One region of the Priestia sp. FSL R5-0597 genome, then DNA from elsewhere that is predicted to be linked to it. Evidence: riboswitches for the same ligand, from Rfam matches in the RefSeq annotation. Region 1 holds a riboswitch; each other region holds the start of a gene.
The links. A riboswitch is a leader RNA that binds a small molecule or an ion and turns the genes downstream of it on or off. The one in region 1 is predicted to bind thiamine pyrophosphate.
Positions count from the first base shown of each region.

Region 2: it holds a riboswitch for thiamine pyrophosphate, as region 1 does, so the genes downstream of both, thiC (phosphomethylpyrimidine synthase ThiC) here and tenA (thiaminase II) in region 1, are expected to answer to the same signal.
Region 3: it holds a riboswitch for thiamine pyrophosphate, as region 1 does, so the genes downstream of both, MKX72_RS02800 (thiamine phosphate synthase) here and tenA (thiaminase II) in region 1, are expected to answer to the same signal.

Region 1 covers NZ_JBBOUZ010000001.1:2,103,296-2,108,162, reverse strand. The annotation lists gene MKX72_RS10730 (TspO/MBR family protein) at 174-920, opposite strand; TPP riboswitch at 1,147-1,245, shown strand; gene tenA (thiaminase II) at 1,341-2,030, shown strand; gene MKX72_RS10720 (aldehyde dehydrogenase) at 2,058-3,458, opposite strand; gene MKX72_RS10715 (ArsR/SmtB family transcription factor) at 3,472-3,774, opposite strand; gene MKX72_RS10710 (SDR family NAD(P)-dependent oxidoreductase) at 3,787-4,566, opposite strand.
Region 2 covers NZ_JBBOUZ010000001.1:421,487-426,353, reverse strand. The annotation lists gene MKX72_RS02300 (undecaprenyl-diphosphate phosphatase) at 131-955, opposite strand; gene MKX72_RS02295 (hypothetical protein) at 1,414-1,704, shown strand; TPP riboswitch at 1,786-1,900, shown strand; gene thiC (phosphomethylpyrimidine synthase ThiC) at 2,015-3,784, shown strand; gene MKX72_RS02285 (VanZ family protein) at 3,952-4,407, opposite strand; gene MKX72_RS02280 (Ger(x)C family spore germination protein) at 4,605-4,867, opposite strand, start outside.
Region 3 covers NZ_JBBOUZ010000001.1:523,222-528,088, reverse strand. The annotation lists gene thiO (glycine oxidase ThiO) at 1-1,034, opposite strand, end outside; gene MKX72_RS02800 (thiamine phosphate synthase) at 1,018-1,641, opposite strand; TPP riboswitch at 1,763-1,864, opposite strand; gene MKX72_RS02795 (hypothetical protein) at 2,023-2,238, opposite strand; gene crcB (fluoride efflux transporter CrcB) at 2,290-2,676, opposite strand; gene MKX72_RS02785 (fluoride efflux transporter FluC) at 2,677-3,075, opposite strand; gene MKX72_RS02780 (amino acid ABC transporter substrate-binding protein) at 3,417-4,238, shown strand; gene MKX72_RS02775 (amino acid ABC transporter permease) at 4,222-4,867, shown strand, end outside.

The sequences.
Region 1 (4,867 bases):
TTCATTATGCACCGATGCAACATGGAGGTTACGCTTATGACATTTATTTTATCATTCGTACCAATTGTTGTTCCTTTTGGTATTTTAATTAGCTTAATTGCTTTTACAGCTGCTTTTTTACAATCAAAAGAGCATCATAAAAAGCTCTAGCTTACAAAAGCTAGAGCTTCTTTTTAAAAACGTCTATAGCGTTTAATCAGTCCCACAATAATAGCAATTGCTAATAAAACAATCGAGATGATAACAGTAATGACAATTGGCTGATTTCCACTTTGTTTCACCGCAATGGCAATATAAGCCCAAATAAAAACAAGCGGATAAACAGCGTCTCGGTTTTTTAATGTAAACATAATGCCCAGCGCAGCCCCTACCAGCAGCATAATAATCGTCCATGCTAATTCATTTAGGCCAAGCAAGTGCTGTATTCCATTTGCTTGAAATACGACAAATACATTAACAATAGTCGCAACAGAAATCCATCCAAGATAAAGCGAAATCGGCAGACGCATAAACCATGTCGTCATCCGAGAATGCTGAATAATGGAATATACAATCATTAATGTGCCTAAAATAAAGAGCATAACTAAAAGGGATAACTTATAGTAATCGTTTTGGAAAATAAAGATCCACGCACTATTTAACAAACAGTTTAGAAAAAACCAAATGCCTATACGTGCATATATTTCTTTTTGATCTTCTCTTGCAAAAAATTGGCGTATAACCCAAATGGTTAATAACAAATAAATAACGCCCCAGATAGCAAAGGCATAACCGGCTGGTGTAAACAACGTAGGAACTTGCGCAGAAGCCTCTGCCGTTGTTTTGCCTCCTATTGGAATCGCATTTGCTAAATAATTCACAAGAAGTGTAATAGCCAAGCCTACTGCATTTAATACAGCATACAAACGAAATTTTGCCATTTTGTTCTCTCCTTTCTTCTATTTATATGGGAATGTTTCGGAGACGAAAACGGCTCTTCCCTTCATTAATACCTCTTCTTCCCTAAAAATATGCATTTTTAAACAAAAATGATTAAAAATAGCTTCAAGAAGCTACCTCTTTAAGAGATAAAAACCGTTAGGGAACAATTTTCCATAACGCTTTCTATTTTTCAGAATATATGGTAAGTTAAACATAGACTAATAGGAAGTCCACTAGGGGTGCCGACCGGCTGAGACAAGTTTTCTTGATCCCTTTGAACCTGATCTGGCTCATACCAGCGTAGGAAAGTGGCAATGTTCAGTTTTGTACTGTCCTTTGCCACTCCGTTTATAAACGGAGTGTTTTTTATTTCCTTTATGTGCTTGTTTGTGACTTCCTCATATTAAAGGAGGATTTTGATGTCATTTTCATCTCAATTAAGACAAGAAGCAAACTATATTTACGAAGCCATTTTTAACCACCCTTTTATTAAAGGAATTGCTGAAGGAGACGTGCCAAAAGAGGCGCTTATTCACTACGTTTCTCAAGACTACGAATACTTAACAGCATTTGTCCGCATTTACGGCGCTGCTTTAACAAAATGCCGCACGCGTACCGAAATGGAAGCCTTTAATGCCGGCATTTCTACGGTATTACATAGTGAAGTACACCCTCATAATAATTTTTGTGAAGTAGCAGGCGTACGCTATGAAGACCTCCACACTGAGGCTCTTTCACCAACGGCCAGCCACTACATTAACCATATGACAAGCGTTGCGCATACAGGCAGCTTAGCGGAAATCATTGCCGTGCTTCTTCCATGTCCGTGGACGTACGTTGAAATTGGCCAGCGCATTACAGAACAAGTAAATCCATCTCCTTCTCATCCTTTTTATGAATGGATTCAGTTTTATAATAATGAAGAAATGAATGGCACAACACAATGGTTTTGTAACAAGCTTGATGAACTCGCCGAACAAGCGACTGAAGAAGAACGTAATCGTATGAAAGATCACTTTATCAAAAGCTGTGAGCTGGAGTATTTATTTTGGGAAATGGCGTATACACAAGAAAAATGGCCGCTTTCTCAGCTTTCACTTTCAAAATAACGAAAAAGCCTCCTATCAGGAGGCTTTTTATTTCAATAATTTTTTAATCATTTTCAAGTTTTGTTTCTCTGAAGGATAGCGGAATGACAAATCAAACTTCGTTGTTTGAGACAGCATGCTTTTAAAATGAGAAAATGTCTGAAAGCTGTCTTTTCCATGATATTGGCCCGTACCGCTTTCTCCAACTCCGCCAAAGGGTAAATATGGCGTAGCGATATGCATAAGCGTATCATTTATACAGCCTCCTCCAAATGAAAGACGCTCCGTTATGACATTTTGTACATTTGCACTTTCCGTAAACAAGTAAAGAGCTAACGGCTTAGCTTTTTCTTGAACTTTATGAATAACTTCGTCTAGCGTTTCGTATTCAATCATAGGAAGAATAGGCCCAAAAATTTCTTCTTGCATAACGTCTGATGTCCAGCTTACTTCACTTAACACCGTAGGTTCTATTGTGAGCGTACTTTTATTATACCCGCCTCCAACTATAGCGTTTCCGTCTTTTAAAAACTCAACTAGCCGAATAAAATGGCGCTCACTGACAATACGGCCGTAGCGCTCACTTTCAAGCGGATTACTACCGTAAAATTGATAAATCGCTTCGCGAAGTTTCTCCACTAGCTGCGCTTTTACCTTTTTATGCACGAGCAAATAATCGGGAGCAACGCACGTTTGGCCTGCATTCATTCCTTTGCCAAACATAATTCGCTTCGCTGCAAGATCTAGGTTTGCATCTTCATGTACAATGCACGGACTTTTTCCTCCTAGCTCCAGCGTGACGGGAATAAGCTGCTTCCCTGCTTCTTGCATAATAATTTTCCCTACATTTACACTTCCCGTAAAGAAAATATAATCGTGGGGCTGTTTTAAAAGCAGGCTCGTCGTGTCTACAGCGCCTTCAATCACCGTCACAAATGCGGGATCAAAAGCCTCAGCTAGTAATTCTTGTATAACCCGAGATACGCTAGGCGTTAATTCAGAAGGCTTTATAATCGCCGTGTTTCCAGCGGCAATCGCTCCTACTAAAGGAGACAGCGCTAATTGAAACGGATAATTCCACGGAGCAATAATTAACGCGACTCCATACGGTTCAGGCACAATTTTCCCTTTAGAGCCCACGTGTGTTAAAGCGGTTTTTACTTTTTTAGGCTTCATCCATTTTGCTAAATGCTTAAGCGTAAACCGAATTTCCTCTAGTAAAATCCCAATTTCCGACGTGTACGCCTCTACTTCAGATTTATTCAAGTCTTGTTTTAAAGCATCCATAATTCTCTGCTCGTTTTGTTTTACTGCGTCTCTGAGCTTATTCAGCGCTTGAATGCGGCTGCTGATGCTCTTTGTCTTTTGTGCATAGAAATACTGCTTTTGTGTAGAGACAATATGTTCAATGACCGTTTCATCTGTGATATAGAATTGCTCGTGGTTCATCTCTTTCATCTCCCTATAAACATTCAGCTTCAACTGTAGCAAGCAAGCTTTTTAATAGCTCAACTGCCTCGTTTAAAGCCAATGAATAATATCTCTGCGTTCCTTTTTGCTCAATTTGCACAAGCTTTTGATCACGTAAAATTTTTAAATGATGAGAAATTGCCGGTCGTGATAAAGTAGACTCGTTTGCAATTTCATTAACGGTTAAAGGCTCTTTTTCCGCGAGCAGCAAAATAATATCTTGTCTTGCTGAATCACTTAGAGCCTGAAAAATAGGAATGCTGGCACGAAATAACTCCACTGCTTTTTCACTCATAAATATTCTCCTTTATTTAATTTCTTGTGTTCTGCGGACAACGGATGAAAGCCACTTTCTTGGTACAAAGCGCGGGATGAAGGTGGCGAGACGAAACTGTACTCCTGGTACGATAACCGTCTGCCCTTTCATAAATTTTTTATAGCCCGCTTTAGCAACTGCTTCTACATCCATTGCACCGCTTTGAAAAAGCTTGGAATTGCTCAGCTGAGCCCGGTCGCTAAAACCCGTTTTAGTTGGACCCGGGCATAGAGCACTTACCGTTACATTGGTACCTCTTAATTCATTTTCAAGGGCCTCTGTGAAAGATAATACGTACGCTTTTGTTGCGTAATACACCGTCATAAGCGGACCCGGCATAAATGCAGCAACGGACGCAATGTTTAAAATTTTCCCGTGATTTCTTTTGACCATATCGGGTAAAAATAATTTTGTTAAATGAGTTAATGCTCGGATATTTAAGTCAATCATGTTTAACTCTTCATCTAAAGCTGTTTCAATAAATTTACCGTATAGTCCAAAACCTGCATTGTTCACTAAATAATCAACGTGCATTTCTTTATTTTTAAGTTCTTCATACAGTGACTGTATCTCTTCTTCTCTTGATAAATCCTTTAAAACCGTTATTACGTCAATATTATAAGTAGATTTTAAATTCTCTCTAATCGCTGTTAGTTTATCAGCACTTCTGGCAACTAAAATTAAAGAATGGCCATCCTTTGCGAATTGATAAGCTAACTCTTTACCTATTCCTCCGGACGCACCGGTGATGAGCGCATAATGCTGTGACATAGTGTTCACTCCTTATGTTTATATGTTCAAGAACTTAAACATTTAAACTTATCTTATAGGATTCATTTTTTCCCGTCAACTGTTTTCTATACTCTCCTTTTCTTTTATGTTTTCCATTTTTGCCATTTGCGCATTTCTGTACATTTTTTTACAAAATATGCGTTTTCTTTACATAGAAGGCTAATGTCGTCTAGTTTTGACAACCTTTGTCACCTAGCAGGAAAACAAGTGAAGATATGGTGAATACAACATACAACAAATAATCCATTACATAGTTGGATGAAAATAGATAAGGGAGGAA
Region 2 (4,867 bases), 1.7 Mb from region 1:
TTATAAAACGCTTTCAAAAGACAATAATATATATTTATGCAAAAAAGCTATTGCAATGTTGCAATAGCTTTTTCTTGCTTTTTAAGTCTTTATCAGAAGTTTAAATGTCTATAAAATACGCTTATTTATTTTATAAAAATACAAAATATAGAATAGCCGCTAAGATAATTCGATAAATGGCAAACGGAACTAATTTAATGCGGTTGATTAATTTTAAGAAAAAGCGAATCGATATAAGCGCAAAAATAAAGGCGCTGATAAAACCAGCAATAAAAAACGGTAGTGCATCTGATGTGAAATACTGCCAGTTTTTAACCAATGAAAGTCCACTTGCTCCTGCCATAATTGGCACTGCCATAATAAATGTAAAATCTGCGGCTGCCTTATGGCTCATTCCAAGAAGAACCCCTCCTGAAATCGTTGAGCCTGAACGAGAAAAACCTGGCCAAAGAGCAATACATTGAAACAGTCCTATACCTAGTGCTTGTCCATAAGACATTTGGTCCACCGTCTCTACACGCGGACGTTTAGGTCCAAACAAATCTGCTAGAATCATTAATACAGCTCCGACCACTAAGCCAATTAGCACCGTATTTAAAGAAAACAAATGTTCATCAATGTAATCATCAAACAAAAGGCCTAACACTCCTGCGGGTAACAAACCAACAATTACCTGCATTAAATTTAAGCGATTTGTCGGTCCAATTGCAGCAGCTGGTTTTTTTCCTAATCCTAATAAATTAATAAAACGATCTTTAAAAATAACAACTACTGCTAAGATCGACCCTAGCTGAATAACAATCTTAAATGTATTAGCTACTGGAGATGAAAATAATTCTTTTGAATTTAACCACAGGTCATCCACAATAATCATATGCCCAGTTGACGAAACGGGAGCAAACTCTGTTAAACCTTCTACAATCCCTAAAATGATTGCTACAATAATTTCCCACATAAAGCTATGTACCTTGCCTTTCTTTCAAATTAATAAGCTTATCGCTTCGTTTTACATGCTCAACTATTTTCCTATTTTGACACTTGCTTTTTTATCATAATTGTTAAAACTATGAAATACAATGTGTATTTGCAAAAAGATAAGAATCTTTAATAATTTGTAATAAAAAGCTTACATGCTACAACCAAAAAACACGATATCAGCTTTTATTTATTTTAAAAAGCAGTCACTATGTTCAGTATAAATTCTGGTCCCTTAGCTAAAAATGAATCATCTAGACTATTTTTCTTTAGTGTGAAAAAATGACTAAATCATTATGTTTTTTCCATCCCCCTTTACTGTCATCTATCATTTTAATCCAATAGGGCTGACTTATACGACATATCCCCTAAGTAATTTGAAACTTTTTTCTCTCTTTTCTCGTATATAGTAGTATCTTTTTTAGGAGGCTTTTTACTATGAATGGAAATGTACGTACAATGAAATGGGTCACTGCTGGGTATGAAGCCTTGCTGGGAATTCCTTTAATTGGCGCGGGGATTGTTATGGGCTTTAGCTATACTCCTCTTTTTATTGGATTTATTCTTCATGCTATCACACTCATTTTAGCTAATAGACGAGGGTTATCTGCTTATGGAAACATACTAGGGCTTGTTACCTCACTGGTTGCTTGGATTCCATTTTTGGGATTTATCATGCATATTATTACAGCTATTGTGATTGCAATCGATGCTGCTAGACAACGCTAATTGTCTAGCTTTTTTTATTTAAGGGTTGATTTTTTACCGAATGATGGTAAACTTAAGCCGTAAATTGAATAATTTGAATGTTATTTCTACTAGGGGTGTCTGATAGCTCAGACTGAGAGAAGAGTGCAATAAAACTCTTTAACCCTTTGAACCTGATTTGGGTTATACCAGCGGAGGGAAGTAGTCTTGAAAAGAATAGTATATGTTTATTCTTTTTTTGCCTATTCCATCGGGTTCTGTCTATCACAGAACCCGATTTTTTTTATGGTTCGGTATAGCTACACTTTATGCGAAACCGGAGGAATATGTAATGTCAAAACAAAATGTATCAGTTTCTATGAAAAAGCCTTTTCCAAACAGTCACAAAGTATATGTCCAAGGATCCAGACAAGACCTTAAAGTACCTATGCGTGAAATTCATCAGTCTCCTACTACAGGGTCTTTTGGTGAAGAAGAAAATAGTCCCGTACGTGTATACGACACGAGCGGTGTTTATACAGATCCCTCTTATGAAATTAATTTACAAAAAGGATTACCGGCTCTGCGCGAAAAGTGGATTGCAGAACGAAACGATGTAGAAACATATCAAGGCCGTACGGTTCAGCCACAGGATAACGGTTATTATGACGGTGATCCAAGAGATCAGTACGATCGCTTTATCACTAAACGTTTACCTTTGCGCGCGAAAAAAAATCAAAATGTAACGCAAATGCACTATGCGAAAAAAGGAATTATCACGCCCGAAATGGAATTTATCGCTATTCGTGAACAGATGAATCCTGAAGTTGTGCGTGAAGAAGTAGCAAGAGGACGTGCAATTATCCCTAATAATATCAATCACCCTGAGAGCGAACCGATGATTATCGGCCGCAAATTCCATGTGAAAATTAATGCTAATATCGGAAATTCAGCTATTCGTTCAGCTATTGAAGATGAAGTAGAAAAAATGACATGGGCAACGCGTTGGGGAGCCGATACAATTATGGATCTATCAACAGGAAAGGATATTCACACAACACGCGAATGGATTATCCGCAACTCGCCTGTTCCTGTAGGGACCGTTCCTATTTACCAAGCGCTTGAAAAAGTAAAAGGCGTAGCAGAAGATCTAACGTGGGAAGCATACCGCGATACATTAATTGAACAAGCAGAACAAGGTGTTGATTACTTTACTATTCACGCAGGTGTTCTTTTACGTTATATTCCTCTGACAGCGAAACGTACGACAGGTATTGTTTCACGCGGAGGATCCATCTTGGCGCAGTGGTGTTTAGCTCATCATGAAGAGAACTTTTTATATACTCGCTTTGAAGAAATCTGTGAAATCTGTAAAGCATACGATATTGCTATTTCGCTTGGCGATGGGCTACGTTCTGGTTCCATTGCAGATGCTAATGATGAGGCACAGTTCGGTGAATTAGAAACGCTTGGTGAATTAACTAAAATTGCTTGGAAACACGATGTTCAAGTTATGATTGAAGGTCCTGGACATGTTCCAATGCATCTCATCAAAGAAAACGTAGATAAACAAATGGAAATATGCCAGGAAGCTCCCTTCTATACTCTTGGACCGCTTACAACCGACATCGCTCCAGGCTATGACCATATTACATCAGGTATTGGTGCTGCAATGATTGGCTGGTTTGGGACAGCTATGCTTTGCTACGTAACGCCAAAAGAACATTTAGGACTCCCGAATAAAGAAGACGTTCGCGAAGGCGTTATCACCTATAAAATTGCTGCGCATGCTGCTGACCTAGCAAAAGGCCATCCAGGAGCACAAAAACGCGATAATGCTCTGTCTAAAGCAAGATTTGAATTTAGATGGAATGATCAATTTAACCTGTCACTAGATCCAGAGCGCGCAAAAGAATATCACGATGAAACACTTCCCGCTGAAGGTGCTAAAACAGCCCATTTCTGTTCAATGTGTGGACCTAAATTCTGTTCGATGCGTATTTCTCAAGATATTCGTAACATGGCTCAAGAAAATGAAAAAGATGTAAACGAAGTAAGAAAAGAAGGAATGAAAGAAAAAGCTAAAGAGTTTGTTAACAGTGGTTCAAATATCTATCAATAATGAAGTAGAACAGCTTAAAAAACAAATTAAGCAGCTTGAAGGAAAGTTATTATTTGTTCAGCAAAATTGTCAGCACATTATCGTTGAATCCTCACATTCTTCCGTAAGACGCTGCATTAAGTGTTTCTATCAACAAGATGCAAAAAGGACTTCGTAAAGAAGTCCTTTCATCTTTTTTTGAAACGTGCTTTCAGCATGTTCTTAATCCAATATAGTATTTTAATAATAACCCAGCCTATAAATGTACCTAGCGTGTTCAAAAAGATATCATCAATATCAAATACTCGTTCCGTTAGCTTGTACTGTAAAATTTCAATCAGAAAACTGATTAAGAAACCCGTCGTAAAGACTTGAATAAAACCGTCAAACCACTTCATAAACAACGGAATAAACATTCCAAGCGGCGCAAACATCACGATATTTCCCAGTATATTTGTCAGAGTGAGCATTATATTACCGCTGTCCCACATCAGACGGATTGTACTAAATAAATCCAAGTTCATTGCTTTTCCGTAAACATGTTCGTTTTCCCGTATGAGAGTAGCATAAATGACCACTGCCGTATACGCAATAAATAGAGTGAACATGACTTTTTTAACAATTGACCTGATGCTTACATTCACTTCAACATCACCTTCTTTGACTCCCAAAACCATTTATTATTATCTATATGTACCCGTCCACTGCTTTCATTCGTAGTGAATGCATTTATATGCTTTTTTATCCTATCACATCAATAAATAAATACAATTCCCTTTTTGTTATTTTGTAAACTAAAATTTTTTCAATTAAAAAAGCCACGCTTTTCGCATGACTTTTGTTAATTAATAACTCCACGATGGATAATTTCCACTTGTACTTTCGGATTAATCGAGATGTTTTTATAGTCCTGTCTCCATTTAAGCCTTTTCCATATACTCGGATGATAAGCAGCTACTTCTCTTCCTATTTCAAGAAAATCACAGTTAGCTTTTTGCAGCTTTTCAACTACTTTTTCAGCTTTCTTTTGTAGAATCTTTTCAATTTCTTTCTGTACGTTTTTTGTTAATGCAGGAGATGACATTTCATTTTTAGTAAATTCAT
Region 3 (4,867 bases), 1.6 Mb from region 1:
CCAGTTGCAGCGCTTAATAAAATACCGTTTCGGTAGTGGCCAAAAGCCATGTGCAGATTCGCTATTTCAGGGTGCTCTCCTAAATAAGGCCAGCCATCATTCGTTTGTGGACGAAGACCAGCCCATGCTTTTTCAAATGTGGCTTCTTTAATGGCCGGCAGAAGCGCAGAAGCTTTATTCAGCAAAAATTGAATACCTTGTGCAGAAACGGTCTTAGTAAAATCATGCTGCAGCTTAGTTGCCCCGATTACGATTCTTCCACCAGTCTTAGGGACTAAGTAAAAACCTTCATCTAAAAAAATCGTTTTAGAAAGCAGGGGCTTATGACTTTGCAGAGCAATACACTCTCCTTTTACAGGAAACACCTCGCCTAAATGTTCAGAAGAAATAAAGCGTTTAGCCCATGAGCCTGCTGCAATCACTACTTTTTCTCCATAAAAAGAGCCTTTGGACGTCTGTACCCCTTTTACTGTTTCATTTTCCATAATAAGAGAGTGAACGTCACAGTATTCGAATACATCTGCTCCGTGATACAAGGCTCCATGAGCAAGAGCTTGTGTTAACTTAGCCGGAGCTAGCTGGCCGTCTCCCGGTATTGTAATGGCTCCGTATATGTCTGGAGAGAGCCCGGGTTCTAACAAACGCGCTTCTTTTACATCGATCCATCTTACATCTTTGTCCCACCGGTGGTGCTGAGCGGCTTTTTTCTTTAATACGTGTGCATCTTCTTCTGTTACAGCGACTTTTAATAAGCCTTTTTGAATGAGCTCTACGTCGATAGCCGTTTTTTCTTTTAGTTCCTTCACCAGTTCAGGAAACATGCTTCTGCTCTTAATAGCAAGGTCTAAAAGAGGACCTTCTTCATCAATTTCAGCTTGAGCACCTAAAATACCAGCGGCTGCACTTGAAGCTTCACAACCAACTTGATTGCGTTCAAGAATAGCTACTGACGCTCCTTGTTTTGACAAATGATAAGCGATAGAAGAGCTGATTATACCTCCTCCGATTAACAGTACATCATAATGCTGCTTCATTTTCTCCACCTCCAGATGTCCATATATGAGAATATTGTTTAATCGCTTTCAGGGGATCTTGCGCAAGCATGACACCAGACATCACGGCTATACCGTGTGCTCCTGTTTGAAGTACCTCTTTGGCATTTACAGGTGTAATTCCTCCAATGGCAATAACCGGTATCTGCACAGCGTCTACTACTTCTTTTAGTGCCGCTATCCCTCGACTTTTTAATTCTTTTTTTGAATGTGTTGAATAAATATGTCCGTATAAAATGTAGTGAGCACCATCTTTTTCAGCTTCTAAAGCCTCTTCCACAGAGTGAACTGACTTTCCAACAATAAGAGAAGGAAATGCGTCTATAACAAACGAAACGTCTAAACTATGATAGGCAAGCTGTACACCTTTTGCTTTTAAAGCATGCGCTACATCAACTCGGTCATTCACAATAATTTTAGAGCGACAAAATGGTAGGCTTTCTAGTAAACATTGAATCTGCTTTGCTGTTTTCTTTTTTTCTCTAATATGAATGGCGCCCGCAAAAGGCGCGATAGCCGTTAAAATTTTTTGAAGCTCTTCGATTGGCTGCTTATCTGTTGTAATGACATGAAATTTAGGAATATCCACATGATCGAAACCTTTCCATTCAGAATAAAGAGAAATTTCAATCACTTCATCTTGTGCAGAGGGCTTTATTACATACAAAAAACCACTCTACAACGTAGAGTGGTTAGCATGCATCGTTATGTAAACATGATCGCCACTTCCCTACGCTGGTCCAAACCAGATCAGGTTCAAAGGGTCCGAAATACATCCGTCTCAGCTTCAAAAAGCTCCCCTAGTGATTGCTATTTATTGATTTTGTTTTTGCACTTAAAATTATAACACAACTAGATGTAAATACAATATCTCTTTATGCTCTTACGGCTCTCTTCCTTTTATAGATGTATCTTTTAAGCTTCTTTACTAAGAGGCCCGGCGCACCGAATCATTCTGCTTTTTATATAGTTAGTAATCGGTATAGTCGTCAAATTCTTCTTTGTCTTTTTCCTTTTTCCGATCCCATATAAACAGCAGGAGTAACATAATAAAAGTTAGAATATAAAAACCGTAAAAAATAAATGCCGCCACAACATTTATAAATAAAAATAAAAAACCAATGATCTGACCTGCAACAGCTACAATCAACAAAATGTATTTCCAAACTTCTGCTTTTCTATCCATTCTCTACTTCTCCGTCTTTTTGTTTTTCCCTACTAGAAACGTTCTCTTTACTTATAATAAAAACGTTCCTGCCAGTAAACCGACTGTAAATAAACCAACTGTTCCAAATGCTGAAATCCCCACGTACGCCAACATTTTCCGATAAGATTTTTCCCGAATTAACTGTACGGTTTCCACACTAAACGTTGAAAAAGTGGTAAAGGCTCCAAAAAACCCAATGCCAATCATTAAAAATATTGAATCATCATAAGCATGACTCGGAACCTTTCCATAATAACTACCGTAAAAAAGACCAAGCCCAAACGCACCGAGCAAGTTTACAAACAGCATTGAGACTGGAAAAGGAGGGTTTGAAACTGTTTTTGTAACTTTTAAACCCAAAAGATAACGGCATATTCCTCCAGCTGCCCCGCCAAGTGCCAAGCTCACTATGCTCATTTACTTCACCTCATGTACTTTCACTAAATTTTTCCCTGCCGCTTCACCGCATAGATAGCCTGCTAAAGCAAGAAGGATTCCACCTACTAAAGAGACAATGACATAAATGGCTCCCCAAAATAAATGGTGCTGAGTGAGAGAAATGACGTCTCCTGCAAAGGTTGAATACGTTGTAAAACCGCCGCACACGCCAACTCCTAGTCCAAGCTTTATCCATTCTTTTGGCTTTTTCCACGCAAAAAATCCTGTTAATAGGCCTAGTATGAAGCTTCCTAATAGGTTTTCAATTACCGTTCCTATTGGATAGCCCGTATATAATAAGGAAAGATTTAGCAAATAACGCGCATATGTACCAGCGATAGCACCAAAGGCAATTGAGATTAAGTTTATGGCTTTCATCATATCGCTCCGTTTCATAAATTCTTCTTTAAGTGTACCATAAGGAATTTATTTCTACCTTAACATTTAACTATATGTTTATTGCACCAAAAGTCATGAAAAAATGAAAGAGAAAATCGTCGCATGAAACTTCCTTTTTACTCCTCAAATATCCCTTAAAAATCCACTTAATCCAAATTTTAAAATCTTTCTGTATCCTTATGACAAACCGTGTATAGAAGGTATATTTCCCTTATTTTAAGTCACATTAATCGTATAAGTTTTTTTTGTTGACTTTTGCTGTGTTCTTGTTTAGTATCACAGAGTATCATTTCCTATCAGAATACTAGGGGGTTTAGAAAATGAAGAAATTTGCTGCACTTTTGTCGCTACTATTAGCTTTCACAGTTGTGCTTGCCGCATGCGGTTCTAGCTCAAAAAATGAAGCAAACAATGGAGACAATAAATCTTCACAAGAGGATTTATATAATAAAGTGAAAAAAGATGGTGTATTAACAATTGGAACTGAAGGTACATACCCTCCGTTCACTTTTCATGATGACAAACAAAAGCTAACTGGGTTTGATGTAGAATTGGCTCAAGAAGTAGCTAAACGTCTTGGCGTAAAAGCTGAGTTCAAAGAGACACAGTGGGATGGCATGTTTGCTGGATTAGATGCTAAACGATTTGACATGATTGCTAATGAAGTTGGTATTCGTGAAGATCGTCAAAAGAAATACGATTTCTCTGACCCATACATCCAGTCAGGCGCTGTATTAATTGTTCGTAAAGACGAAAAAGATATCAAATCATTTAAAGATTTAAAAGGAAAAAAATCAGCGCAGTCATTAACAAGTAACTATAAAGACATGGCTCAATCTTATGGTGCAAACATTACGAGTGCTGAAGGTTTTGCTCAAGCAGTAGAACTAATGAGCGCAAACCGTGTTGATGCTACAATTAACGATAAATTATCGTTCCTTGACTATAAGAAAAAGCACCCTAACGCACCTATCAAAATCGCGGATGAAAAATCCGATGGTGCTGCAAGCGGCTTTATGTTTAGAAAAGACAGCGGTAAGTTAGTGGATGAAGTAAACAAAGCATTGAAAGATATGAAAAAAGACGGAACATACGCAAAAATTTCTAAGAAATGGTTTGGCGAAGATGTTTCTCCTAAATAATATTTTTCCTGATGGAGAGCGATTGAATCAATTGATTTCAATCGCTCAGTCATCTCTCTTACCAATGCTAAAGGGAGCTATTCAATATTCTATTCCACTAACATTAATCACGTTTGTACTCGGTATCATTTTAGCTGTCTTAACAGCCTTGGCTCGTTTATCATCTATAAAAGTTTTAAATATAATTGCGCGCATCTATGTATCGATTATTCGAGGTACACCGCTGCTTGTGCAATTATTTATTATTTTCTACGGCTTACCCAATTTAGATATAACAATTGACCCATTTATCTCTGCTATTATTGGATTTTCATTAAGTGTAGGTGCGTATGCATCTGAAATTATCCGAGCAGCGATTCAATCTATTCCTAAAGGACAGTGGGAAGCTGGCTACTCACTTGGTATGACCTATTCCCAAGCGTTAAGACGGATTATTTTACCGCAAGCAGCACGTGTATCGATTCCGCCATTATCTAACTCTTTTATTAGCCTTATTAAAGATACGTCACTTGCATCGCTTATTCTTGTTTCTGAGATGTTCCGTAAAGCTCAAGAAATTGCTTCGACTAACTATGAATTTTTACTTCTTTATAGTGAAGCAGCGCTCTTGTACTGGATTATGTGTACAA